One region of the Bacillus basilensis genome, then DNA from elsewhere that is predicted to be linked to it. Evidence: riboswitches for the same ligand, from Rfam matches in the RefSeq annotation. Region 1 holds a riboswitch; the other holds the start of a gene.
The links. A riboswitch is a leader RNA that binds a small molecule or an ion and turns the genes downstream of it on or off. The one in region 1 is predicted to bind S-adenosylmethionine.
Positions count from the first base shown of each region.

Region 2: another riboswitch for S-adenosylmethionine. It lies ahead of mtnK (S-methyl-5-thioribose kinase); the one in region 1 lies ahead of ACQVV1_RS08495 (hypothetical protein).

Region 1 covers NZ_JBNTQO010000003.1:376,043-382,974, forward strand. The annotation lists gene ACQVV1_RS08470 (energy-coupling factor transporter transmembrane component T) at 1-302, shown strand, start outside; gene ACQVV1_RS08475 (ABC transporter ATP-binding protein) at 275-1,936, shown strand; gene ACQVV1_RS08480 (ECF transporter S component) at 1,909-2,610, shown strand; gene ACQVV1_RS08485 (YwiC-like family protein) at 2,796-3,518, shown strand; gene ACQVV1_RS08490 (hypothetical protein) at 3,551-3,742, opposite strand; SAM riboswitch class I at 3,865-3,963, shown strand; gene ACQVV1_RS08495 (hypothetical protein) at 4,004-4,321, shown strand; gene ACQVV1_RS08500 (SWIM zinc finger family protein) at 4,575-4,964, shown strand; gene ACQVV1_RS08505 (NAD(P)H-dependent oxidoreductase) at 4,988-5,563, shown strand; gene ACQVV1_RS08510 (group-specific protein) at 5,560-5,913, shown strand; gene ACQVV1_RS08515 (short-chain fatty acid transporter) at 5,954-6,932, opposite strand, start outside.
Region 2 covers NZ_JBNTQO010000002.1:279,222-286,153, reverse strand. The annotation lists gene ACQVV1_RS04965 (DUF1129 domain-containing protein) at 1-343, opposite strand, end outside; gene ACQVV1_RS04960 (DUF1129 domain-containing protein) at 357-1,124, opposite strand; gene ACQVV1_RS04955 (PadR family transcriptional regulator) at 1,124-1,456, opposite strand; gene ACQVV1_RS04950 (3-hydroxybutyrate dehydrogenase) at 1,652-2,428, shown strand; gene ACQVV1_RS04945 (YvrJ family protein) at 2,458-2,619, opposite strand; gene mtnA (S-methyl-5-thioribose-1-phosphate isomerase) at 2,694-3,749, opposite strand; gene mtnK (S-methyl-5-thioribose kinase) at 3,746-4,927, opposite strand; SAM riboswitch class I at 5,019-5,157, opposite strand; gene ACQVV1_RS04930 (carbon-nitrogen family hydrolase) at 5,229-6,092, opposite strand; gene ACQVV1_RS04925 (pyridoxal phosphate-dependent aminotransferase) at 6,107-6,932, shown strand, end outside.

The DNA of each region.
Region 1 (6,932 bases):
ATGCACTGCAAACGGCAGATTCTATGCAAGCTCGTGGATTTGGTGTAACGAAGCGTACGACATATATTCGGTATAGAATGGAAAGACGCGATTGGTATACGCTCAGCTATTTAAGTATTCTATTTATAATTGCTATTATATGTAGTACGTATGGCGGAGGAAAGTTAATCATTTATCCGAAAGTCGAATCTATTTTCTTTCAGCAATACGATGGGATGATGTTTGTCGTATTAACGATGTTTATTAGTTTACCAATCATAATGGAAGGAAGGGAATGGATATGGTGGCGCATGCAGAAATAAACAATTTATCATTTGTATATGCTGATGAAAACGAAAAAGCGTTACAGCATATTTCTCTTTCTATTCAAAAAGGAGAGTTTATTACACTTGCTGGCGGTTCTGGTTCTGGGAAGACGACTTTATTAAAACATTTTAAAAAGGAATTACTTCCAATCGGTAAGCGTACTGGAGATACATATTATGATGGTACTTTATTAGAAAATGTACCGGATTTGTTATCTGCCCAAGAAATTGGCATGGTATTTCAAAATCCAGAAAACCAGCTCGTAATGGATACAGTAATTCAAGAATTAGCATTTTCTTTAGAAAATATCGGGTTACCATCTCATATTATTCAAAAGAGAATAGCTGAACTTATTAGTTTCTTAGGGTTTCAAGATTTATTGCATCAATCTGTTCATACGTTATCTGGTGGGCAGAAGCAACTTGTCAATTTAGCGGCAGTATTAGTTATGCAGCCGAAATTATTATTACTAGATGAACCAACAGCGCAGTTAGATCCAATTGCTGCGAAAGAGTTTTTAGGATTGTTAAAACGTATTAATGAAGAACTTGGCATTACGATCGTTTTAAGTGAACATCGTTTAGATGAAGTAATTCCGCTCGCAACGCGCGTTATTTGTATGAATAACGGCCGAATCGTGTATGATGGTAGTCCTAAAATGGTTATAGCGAATATGTGGGAAGTTGAAAAGTTTCGTCCGTTTATTCCGCAAATTCCAAGATTGTTTTTAGAGTGGAATGCGAAAGATATTCCGTTTACAGTGCGAGAAGCACAAATGAAGATGAATGATTTTTCAGTGATGTCATATGTAAACGAGCCAGTAGCACAAAGTGAAAAGCAAGAAGTCATTTTACATGCAGAGCATATTTCTTTTCAATATGAAAAAAACAGTACGCTTATTTTACGAGATTTAACAGTTTCGATTGAAAAAGGGAAATGGGTGGCTCTTGTTGGGAAAAATGGTACGGGTAAGTCTACACTGTTAACGATTTTAGCTGGATTACAAAAAGCGAGAAGAGGGAAAGTAAAGTGGAATGGGAAAGTGATACATAAAATTGATTCGAAAGAACGATTTAAAAGGATCGGGTATGTATCGCAGCATCCGTATTATCATTTTACATTTGATACAGTGTGGGATGAGGTGTATGAACGTGCACGTGAATTATACGGAGAACAAGGAAAAGAAATTGCAGAAGATACGCTAAAACAGTTTTGGTTGTACTCGCTTAAAGAACGCCATCCGCATGATTGTAGCGGAGGAGAGCAACAACTACTTGCATTATGTACAACGTTATTATCAAAGCCGGCGTTATTATTACTGGACGAACCGACAAAAGGACTAGATCCATGGAAGAAAGAAAGAGTAGGAGAGCTATTTAGAAAGTTGCAAAAAGAAGGGACAACAATTGTAATGGCAACGCATGATATTGAGTTTGCAGCGAAATACGTGGATCAATGTATGATGTTATTTGACGGAGCAGTTATTATGAATGATGCACCGAAAGAATTTTTTAGTGGTAACTTCTTTTATACAACATCTATTAACCGATTCATTCGTAAAGAATTGCCATATGCATTAACGTGGGAGGATGTGTACGAAGCGTGTCCAAACGATATGTTGCATTCATAATATGTATTTTTGCAGTAATAATAGGCACATTACTCTTTACTACACTTATCATGGACGGTTATTACCTGTTAAGTAGTTTGTTTTTATTAGTTGTTATTATGTTACCTTTCTATATCCGTTTTGAAAGGAAGGCATTTGTTTCACGTGAAATTGTTCTCGTTGCCGTATTAGCGGCAATTGCAGCAGTTAGCCGCGTACCATTTTCTATTTTACCGAGTGTACAACCGACTTCTTTTGTAATTATCGTTTCTGCAATTGTGTTTGGAAGCGAGACTGGATTTATGATCGGGGCAACAGCGGCCATCGTATCTAACATTTTTTTAGGACAAGGTCCGTGGACACCGTGGCAAATGTTTTCATGGGGTATGATTGGTTTTATAGCAGGCTTACTTCGCAATACATTTTTAATGAAAAAGTTATGGGGGAGACTATTATATGGGTTCTTCGTGGGCTTTTTATTTGGCTGGATCATGAATTTCTGGGGGCTTCTTGGTTTTATACGTGAAGCAACGTGGGAAGCTGTCATTTCATATTATATAGCAAGTTTTTATTTCGATTTGAGCCATGCGATTTCGAATGTTATGTTCTTACTATTATTTAGTACTTCTTGGATTACGATTCTTACAAGATTTAAAAGGAAATACGGCATATTAGATAAGCATAACATGGCATAGAAAAGCATACTCATATAAGGTAGGGTCGCGACTTACATATTCGTTTGCCTCTTTCATGCTTCTTACATATTGTAAGGAGCATTTTTTATTTGTCAAAAAATCGATTCAATATACGTCGGCTATTATATAAAATTATTTGTATAATAATAGGTGAGAACTATTTTCAAAAGGGAGGTGTATAGTTAATGAAGTTAGTTATTCCGAAGCAACATGGTGCATGGGCCATGCTTGTTATACCATTTCTATTAAGTGTTATTCTTGGGAAACCTACTATGTATCATATCCCATTGTTTTTAGCTTGGTTCTTTATCTATTTAGCTACGTATCCATTTCTTATGTACATAAAACAAAAACGAAAAAAAGAGTATTTACATGCTTCAATTGTATATTTTATCATCGCTTTCGTATTTGGGATGATTTCTCTATTATATGAATGGCGCATTCTTTTATTCGTAGTGGTAATGATTCCCTTATTTATAGTAAATATGTATTACGCTCGTCAAAAGAATGAAAGAGCATTACTAAATGACATTAGTGCAATTATTGTTTTCTGTATAGGTGGTTTAGTTAGTTATTATTTTTCAATGAAGCTTCTAGATAAAACAGCAGTATTTATTGCGCTTATTTCATTTTTATATTTTTTAGGAAGTACGTTTTATGTGAAAACGATGATTCGTGAGAAAAATAATCCGAAGTATCGTTTTATATCTTGGGGTTATCATATCGTGTTAACGATCATCGTATTTGCTATCAATCCGTGGTGTTCTCTTATTTTTATACCAAGTGTCATTCGAGCAATTATATTGTATGGCAAAAAAATTTCAATTATAAAAGTAGGGATTTTAGAAATTGTTAATTCTGTATATTTTTTAATCATAACGGCAATAATTATGAAGTATGCCATTTGAAAAAACTTCCCATCAATTGATGGGAAGTTTTTTCAATCTTGTTCTAAAATGTGAACGGTGTAATCGCAGCGTTGAATAGCTTGTTCGATCGCATAAAGGGATTGCTCAATACGAGCACGATTAAAATCTTTTTCAACAGTCTGTAGTGCTTCTTCTAAACAATGTTTTGCTTCTTGTAACGATTGAAAAGAATCTTGTACATATCCGCGAGCATTTTGATGCATTTCATACTCCTCCTTGAATACTCATATATATATAGTATGAACAGTAAGGAAAAAAATATAATTTGTTATATTTGTTTGACAATTAAAGTGAAATTACGTATAGTAGGTTTTAAGTGAATATTTTCTTATCCAGAGAGGTGGAGGGACTGGCCCGATGAAACCCAGCAACCGCGATGCAGGTGCTAATTCCAGCAGAACATATTTGTTCTGGGAGATAAGACGAAGATATATACGTAACTTCTTCTTATCGGAGAGGTTTTTTTGTTGCAAAAAAACCGATTACGAAAATTTATATTAAGAAGAAAGGGGTTGCGCATTACTGTGACACTCGAAAAATACGTAAAACTGCGTAGTACAGTTTATGAATATATGATAGAGCAAGATAAGCCAATATCATTGTTAGATATTCAAGAACATATCGTTTCGCATCATGAAGGAAAATTCACGAAAAAGATGTTACATCAATTTTATTTATCAAGGCTATTAGATGAACTGAAACTGGATGGGAAAATTACATTAGCTGATGAATATCTCTATACTGAAAAAGGGGTATTTTATAAGGCGAGAAAAGGGAGCTAAGCTCTCTTTTTTTTGAAGTATGTAGAGTAAAAGACTGCTTAAGCAGCCTGATACAGGGAATGGTGTTGAGTGTGTAGTGTCAAAGATTGAATGTGCCTGAAAGAGGCACTTCATATCGGCTGCAAATGAAAAGAGACACCTCCGCCGAATAGGTGTCAGTCGTTTTGTCACATAGACTTGCTATTTGACAGTTATTAGAATAACATGCAGGGGTTGTGGAAGTCAAAAGGGAATTAAAGGAAGAGGTGCTATTATGTACGCTTACTTATTAAATGATATAACGAAATGGATTCCTAAATACATTATGGATAAAGGTTATGAATATTATGAAGAAGGACATGTAGAAGATGTTGAAATACAAGACAAAAAAGTATTTGCTTTCGTTACTGGAAATGCAGGAAACTATGAAGTGATTATTGATCTTGAAGATTTTACAGAAAGTAGCTGCGAGTGTCCGTATGAGAATCTTTGCAAGCATATGGCGGCAGTTGTTTATGATATTCAAGATGCTGGTGAGAGTAAGGTGAAAGAGAAACTGAAAGATTTAGAAAAGGAAGAGTTAATCACAGTATTAAATCGTTTGTTGCAAAGTTCGAAAAACGTGCAAATTGTAGAGAAGATGTTAAAGAAGGGGAAACTTTAACTTATAGAGGGAGTTGTTTGGCAGTGAATGTACTAATTGTATACGCTCATCCTAGTCCTTCAAGTTTTAACAAGGCGATTTTAGATCATGTACAAAAAGGACTACAGGAAACAAATCATTCAGTTACTGTACTTGATTTATACAAAGAACAATTTGATCCAGTCCTTGTTTTTAATGAAGAGAAGAAAAGGCGTGATTTAGTAAATGAAGAAGAAACAGCTCGGTATAGAACGTTAGTGGAAGAAGCGGATACTCTTCTCTTCATTTATCCAATATGGTGGTGGGGGATGCCGGCTATTTTAAAAGGGTTTATTGATCGCATATTCGTAGCTGGATTTGCTTATAAATATGAAGGTGCCCTGCCAAAAGGGTTATTGAAAGGTAAGAAGGCGTGGGTAATTAATACATTAGACTCACCATTATGGTACGTCGCACTATTATATAGATCAGCAGATTGGATTATGATGAAGAGAGGTATTTTACGTTTTTGCGGAATTCGCGATATAAAACGGTCAGTTTTTCAATCTGTGAAAACGAGTAAACGAGAGAAGCGGGAAAAGTGGTTATTACAAATAGAAGAAAAGGCTCGTACATTATGAATGAAATGGAATGTATTATAAAATGTTGTGGGTATGATAACGAACTTTTACGAACGTATATTACATGTTTACTTCAATTGAAAAAATGTAGCGCAACATTTCAGCAAATTCAAATAGAGTTAAGGAATGATTATTTAATAAGAGGAATTTGTGAGAGAGAAGTTGATGAAGTAGTACGGGGAAGTAAAGAATATGAAATACATTTTCTTCCTAAAGTATTACAGTGGAATTTCTTGAGGGAAAATCCACATCTGATTGAAAAAGTATGTGAAGACTTTTTTGCATGTGAGGCATTACATCTTACGGATATAGAGTGGAGAGGTATTATAAATTGCATGGGAAATAAATAATTTATTATGTAAAAAAGCTAGTATAAAACTAGCTTTTCGTTTAAATAAATAGGAAACATAGACTTATGACAAATCCTGCATATAGTAAGTTGACAACGCAAAATCCCATAATATCACGAGCGCCTAAACCGGCTATCGCTAATGCCGGTAATGCCCAGAAAGGTTGAATTAAATTCGTCCAAGCATCGCCCCACGCAATTGCCATTGCTGTTTTTGCAGCAGGTACACCAAGTTCAGCACCAGCTGGAATCATAATTGGTGCTTGCACTGCCCATTGACCACCTCCTGATGGAACGAAAATATTAACGATGCCAGCACTTAAAAAAGTAAAGAGGGGGAAAGTCGTTTCGTTTGAAATGCTAATAAAGAAATTAGAAATAGCTCCTCCAAGTGAAAGTCCTTCACTATTTGCTCCAATCATCATCCCCATAATTCCTGCGTAAAACGGAAACTGAAGTAAAATGCCAGAAGCACTTTTCGTAGAATCTGAAAAAGCACGAATATATTGAATTGGAGTGCGGTGAAAAATAAGACCAGCAATTAATAACATAAAAATCACGATATCGAGAGTAAGGTTAAAACCTTTCGTATAAAAGTAATTGAAAATATAAATGAGACCTAACAATCCAACGCAAAGTGTAATGATGATACTATTTTCCATTTTTTCAGCGAACGTATTTTTTCCTACCTCTTGAGCGGCAGCTTCCTCATGGAATACGCTAGGATCTACTGTTATTGTATGTTTTGCATCTGGATGCATCGCCTTATTAATGAGAGGCATCGTAACTAAAAAGATAATAACTGGAACGAGAGCGTATGGTGAGAATAACGTTTCAGTTATAGGAATCGCTTCTTTAATACTTCCAGCTGTCGTTTTGATTAACGTTTCGCCGCCTGTTGCTAACGTAAGAGGAATAGAAGCAGAAAGCCCCGCATGCCAAATGAGAAATCCAGAGTAAGAAGAAGCAATGGCTAGTCTATAATCTAATCCTTCAAGCTGCCTCGCTACTTCCTTTGCA
Region 2 (6,932 bases), on a different contig from region 1:
GATAGCCGATTAACTGTATATTTGTTAGTGTGAATTGCTGATTCGGATTATTAAATAAAATATGAGTTAATATCCAATACCCACCAATACCAATTATCATCGCAAGAATACTCTTTATACTCCCGCCTTTATCCTTCTCCATCTCTTTCGCTAATTCTTCCGCATACTCTTTTGGCGAATCACCAAATATATCACTTACCGTCTTCCCCTCTTTTTCGCCTTCTATTAAATGAAGTTCTGCATCTTCTATAAAAGCGTCCACATCTTCTTCTTTAATTCCTTTTGTTATTAAATACACTTTCGTATCGATTAAAAACTTTTTTCCTTCTTTAGAAATCTGCATGATAACCCCTCCCTTATTTAACCGCTTCTCTTCTATTTGTCTTCATCATAATTTCAAGGAAAATTAAAATAAACAAACTTCCGTATAAACATATAATTTGAAATAATATTGGAACGAGGTCTTCTGATGTAAATGTTTTAAACACTAACATAATCGAAAGCGGAATGATTAAATATAAGTTTTTAAACCATCCTTCAAAATACATATTTATCGCCACTGTGATAATAAAAATCCCACCAGCTAATATATAACTTTGCATTTCGGTGAATGTAAACATTTTGGTAGGATATATTACATCTAATATCGTAACAACTCCTATTAAAAACATTGGCGCAATCATGACTAAAAACCACATAGAAAACCATGTTTTTGTAAAGCTTGTTACGAAGGTCATTTTACGAAGTAGAAAATTAGGCCCCATTACAGCTACGATCAATGTAAAGCTATAGCCAATGCACTGAATAAGTGAAATCTGTAGAATTCCGTTATTCACTATTAAGATAGAAGCAATAATCCAAAAAGATACGATATTCATTACTGTAAAACCAATTTGCTTCCACGTTTCCTGTCTATCTTTTTCCATCACTTTTACAAGTTCATTTGCATATTCTTTCGGTGAGCTTCCGAAAATATCTTCTACTCTTTTCCCATCACTTTCACCTTCTATTAAATGAAGTTCTGCGTCTTCGGTAAAGCTCTCAATGTCGCTTTCTTTCACACCCTTTGCGGTCAAAAATAATCTCATATCTAATAAAAACTTCCGTGCTTCATTTGATAACATTATTTTCTTCTCCCCTTCCCTTCAAGTAGACGTTCCACACTACTTTGCATCGCTTCCCAGCGATCCATAAATTCATCAAGTGCTTCCTCACCTTTTTCTGTTAATGTATAATATTTTCGCTTTGGGCCAGATGGAGATTCCTTCATTACACTTGTTATTAATCCTTCCTTTTGCATCCGTATTAATAACGGATAAATACTTCCTTCACTTGCCATGGTAAAGCCATACTTCGCTAGCTTTTCACTCATTTCATAACCGTATATTTCACCTTCAGAAATAATAGCAAGTAAACATCCTTCTAAAATCCCTTTCAGCATTTGACTTGTCGACATAATTCAAATCCTCCCACTATCTTGTTTTACAAGATAGATAAGCGTAAGTATCTTGCTTTACAAAATAGTATAGCAGAGACTATTTTGCAAAACAAGATAGCTAACAATATTTTTCCAAATGTTTGCAGGAATTTTATTATACCCTCTCTAAATAGAGCAATATGAAAACTTTATTATGAAGGGATGTTTTTCATCATGGTTACAAATCAAGTTATTTTTTTAACAGGCGCTGCAAGTGGTATTGGTTATGAAATGGGAAACGCTTTTGCAAAAGAAGGTGCAAAAGTTGTTATTACCGATCGTCTTGAAGAACGTGCAAAAGAAGCTGCTGAACAATTACAAAAAGAAGGCTATCAAGCTATCGGTTTAAAATGTGATGTTACATCTGAAGAAGAAGTTACAGCTGCCATTTCTCAAACAGTTACTCATTTTGGTTCATTACATATATTAATTAATAACGCAGGAATGCAACACGTTTCACCGATTGAAGATTTTCCAACTGAAAAGTTCGAACTACTTATTAAAATTATGCAAATCGCTCCTTTTATCGCAATTAAGCATGTCTTCCCAATCATGAAAAAACAAAAGTATGGCCGAATTATTAATGTCGCTTCCATTAATGGCCTCGTTGGATTTGCAGGAAAATCCGCCTACAATAGTGCCAAACATGGCGTAATTGGATTAACAAAAGTTGCTGCTTTAGAAGGCGCTACGCATGGTATTACTGTAAATGCCCTTTGTCCTGGTTATGTCGATACCCCTCTCGTCCGTAACCAACTACAAGACTTAGCCACGACTCGAAATGTACCACTTGAAAATGTTTTAGAAGAAGTCATTTATCCACTTGTGCCACAAAAACGCTTATTACAAGTACAAGAAATTGCTGATTATGCGATGTTTTTAGCGAGTGAAAAAGCGAAAGGTATAACCGGGCAAGCCGTTGTTATCGATGGTGGTTATACTGCTCAATAAAAATAAAGTTTGCTCACGAAGAGCAAACTTTATTTTTTATCCCGTGGATCGTCATACTGTAGTAATTGCCGCGGCAACTTTTCTATTGCAACAATTACCCCATCTAATTTACTTTCAATCCGATGGAGTAAATATAATGTTACAACAATTGGAAACCCTACATTACCTATCATCTTAATCCACTCTTCCATCTTTTTCGCCTCCTTTCATTATATAAATAAGAGAAACGAACACATTTAGGCATAAAAAAACAAGCTATTATGTATTAGCTTGTTTTTTCAAACAATGATGCAATTTCTTGCTTATAATTTCCACGTATAATACCTTTCTCAGTAACGATACCTGTAATTAATTCATTCGGTGTTACGTCAAATGCAGGATTATAAACATCAGTTCCAATTGGTGCCACTTGTTTGCCAAAAATTTTCGTAACTTCTGTCTCGTCTCTTTCTTCAATAACAATTTCAGATCCTGTTTGTTTCGTAATATCAAATGTAGATAACGGAGCTGCAACGTAAAATGGGATATCAAAATACTTTGCTAATATAGCTAAATTCATTGTTCCGATTTTATTTGCTGTATCTCCATTTGCAACAATTCGGTCCGCACCCACAATAATCGCATTTATTTCTTTCATTTGAATAGCATGAGCTGCCGTATTATCTGTAATAAGTGTTACATCAATATCTGCCTGTTTTAATTCCCAAGTTGTTAAACGTCCGCCTTGTAAAACTGGTCTTGTTTCACACGCATACGCATGTAAACGTATACCTTTTTCTTTCCCAATATAAAACGGTGCTAATGCAGTACCATATTTAGCAGTTGCGATACTGCCAGCGTTACAAATTGTTAAAATGTTATCACCGTCTTTAAAACATGTTAAGGCATGTTCTCCAATACTCCGGCATACCGCTTCATCTTCTTGCTGAATGAGAAGCGCTTCTTCTTCTAATATTTTTTGTGCTTCTTTTATTGTAGTAATGTCTCGAATAGATTCTCTCATACGATCAATTGCCCAAAATAAATTGACTGCTGTCGGGCGTGACGTTCCTAAATAATTACAATCTCTATTAAACTTCTTTTGAAATTCTTCAATATGTAAAGTAGTATATTTTTTTGATGCAAGCGCCAAGCCAAATGCAGCTACAATTCCAATTGCAGGTGCTCCTCGTACTTCTAGCATGACAATGCTTTTCCATACCTCTTCAATCGTCGTTAATGTTTTATATTCTGTGCTATGCGGCAACTTTGTTTGATTTAATACTGCAATAGCATCCCCTTTCCAACTGACAGACCTCGGAATAGTAACAATTGTACTCATGCTTTTATCCCTCCAGAAACCGTCTGTTGAAATAGTGTTCGGAACAGTTGAATATCAGCACTCTTAGATTCATACTTTATTAGTTCTTTACCTAAGGATAGCGCTTGTTTCTTAGCTTGAATTCTCGCTTCTTTATTTGCTATTTCATCTAAATCTGCTACATGAGCTAAGCCAATTGTTCTACGAATTATTTCACATCCCGCAAATCCGACAGCATCCGTAAAAATATTTTGCAAAATAATTGGTAGCCATTGCTTTTCTTTCGTATATACCTCTACACCTTCTCCAATCCATAACCTCGTAAAAGTTTCTACAAAATAACTCCACGTCTTCTCTATATGGAAAAATAGTACCCTTCTCTGTTCTTCTTCTCTAGATAAAGCATTCAATAATAGATTTGCAATAAATTGACCGATGTCAAACCCAAATGGACCGTACGTTGCAAATTCTGGATCAATTACTTTCGTTTCAGAAGGTGATGAAAAAATACTTCCAGTATGTAAATCTCCATGAATGAGTGCCTCTTTTCTCGTTAAAAATTTATATTTATACTGAGCCACTTTTAGTTTGATCGTTTTATCACTCCATAGTTCATCTACAGCTAGCTGCAAATCTGGCTCATAATCATTTGTATCATAATGGCCAAACGGATCTGTAAACACTAAATCTTCTGTAATTTTGCAAAGGTCTGAGTTTACAAATGTACCTTCTAGTACCCTTTTCTCTTCTGACTCTAACCCGAAATCTGAAGTATAAAATAAAACATGCGCTAGAAAACGACCGATATGTTGGGATAAAAGTGGATACTCTTCTCCATCTATTAATCCTTTTCTTGTAATTGTTAGTCTTGATAAGTCTTCTATTACTGTTACTGCTAACTCTTCATCATGACTGTGCACTACTGGAACATAATCCGGTACATACTTCGCAAAAATTTGTAATGCCTTGCTTTCAATCGTCGCTCTTTTTATAGATAACGGCCAGCTCTCACCAACTACTTTTGCATATGGCAGTGCCTGTTTTATTATAATAGACTTCTCTCCATCATCTAATTTGAACACGTAATTTAAATTTCCATCTCCAATTTCATGACAAACAACATTTGCTTTCTTTTCAAAATAACCGTGTTCTTTCGCATATTGTATAGCTGTTGTTTCAGTTAATGAATAATATCCCATCGTCTTCTCCCCCTTTTTTAAATTCAGAGGTTTTTCTGACGTAGAAAAACCTCTTTCCACTAAGAAAGAGGTTTGAAGTTTATCTTCTCCCCTCTTATCTGCCAGAAAGTTTTACTTTCTGCTGGAATTAGCACCGTGCCTTTTGGCGTAAACGCCCCATTTCACAATGGTATTACGGTCGGTTGCTGGGCTTCATCGGGCCAAATCCCTCCACCTGCTCTTGATAAGAGTTGTATAATTTTTTGAATTTTTAACTTTATGTTGAAGACTATACCAAGAATAAAAATCACTTGTCAACATTTTATTTGTATAATTCTGGACGACGATCTGCAAAAACTGGAATTCCTTTGCGTACTTCTTTAATTTTCTCGAATGTAAGTTCTCCAAATAAAATTGATTCTTCTTCATTCGCTTCTACAACAACTTCGCCCCAAGGATCGACAATTAAAGAATGACCAGCAAACTCATTATTCGGATCTTTTCCTGCCCTATTACATGCAACAACATAACACTGATTTTCAACTGCTCTTGCTTGCAATAACAAACGCCAATGTGCTAAACGAACTAATGGCCATTCTGCTACAACAAATAAAACTTTTGCACCTTTAGCAGTATGAACGCGCATCCACTCTGGAAAACGAATGTCATAACAAATTGTGCCGGCACACTCTACATCATCTAACTTAAATTCACCTGTACTATTTCCAGCGATTAAATATTTATGTTCATCCATAAGCTGAAATAAATGTACTTTACTATATTCATTGACTAGTTCTCCTTTATTAGTTACAACATACATTGTATTTGTAACACCTTGTTCTGTTTGCTTTGCTATAGAACCACCAACAATATGTACACCATATTGTTTCGACCATTCTATCAACTTTTCTTTCGTTTCCAATCCATCCCTATCTGCAATTTCAGAAAGTCTCATTAAATCATAACCTGTTGTCCATAGTTCTGGTAAGACGATAACATCTGGTCTTTCCTTCATTGCTTCGCTTATTTTATTTTTAGCATTCTCAATATTTTTTTCTACATCTCCAAAGACAATATCCATTTGAATACATGCGACTTTCATTTTTTCAGCCCCATTCTCATTTTTTTCTTTACAAAATACTGGAAAGATTATATCATTTGTCACTAGAATTGTAACAACTTTCAAAAGAGGTGGAAAGTATGAAATTATTTCAACCTTCTGAGATAGTAACATCATTGCCAACACAATTTTTTGCTTCACTTGTTGCAAAAGTTAATAAAGTCGTTGCAGCTGGTCACGATGTTATTAATCTAGGTCAAGGTAATCCAGATCAACCAACGCCGCAGCATATCGTAAAAGCTTTACAAGATGCTGCAGAAAAGACCATTCATCATAAATATCCGCCATTTCGCGGACATGAAAGTTTAAAAGAAGCCGTGGCAACATTCTATCAACGTGAATATGATGTAGTAGTAAATCCAAAAACTGAAGTTGCTATTTTGTTTGGTGGAAAGGCTGGATTAGTAGAATTACCAGTTTGTTTTACAAACCCTGGTGATTCTATTCTCGTTCCCGATCCAGGCTATCCAGATTATTTATCAGGAGTTGCTTTAGCAAAAGCACAATTTAAAACAATGCCGCTTATTGCAGAAAATAATTTTTTACCAGATTATACGAAAATTGATGACTCTATTGCCGAGCGTGCAAAATTAATGTTTTTAAACTATCCAAATAATCCTACAGGTGCTACTGCATCAAAAGATTTTTTTGATGAAACTATTCATTTTGCTAATAAACACAATATATTAGTTGTTCATGATTTTGCTTACGGTGCTATTGGGTTCGATGGTCAAAAGCCTGTTAGTTTCTTACAAGCAGACGGTGCTAAAGATACAGGAATCGAAATTTACACATTATCGAAAACTTTCAATATGGCTGGCTGGCGCATCGCTTTTGCTGTAGGGAATGAAAGTGTGATCGAAACAATTAACTTATTACAAGATCATATGTATGTTAGTATTTTTG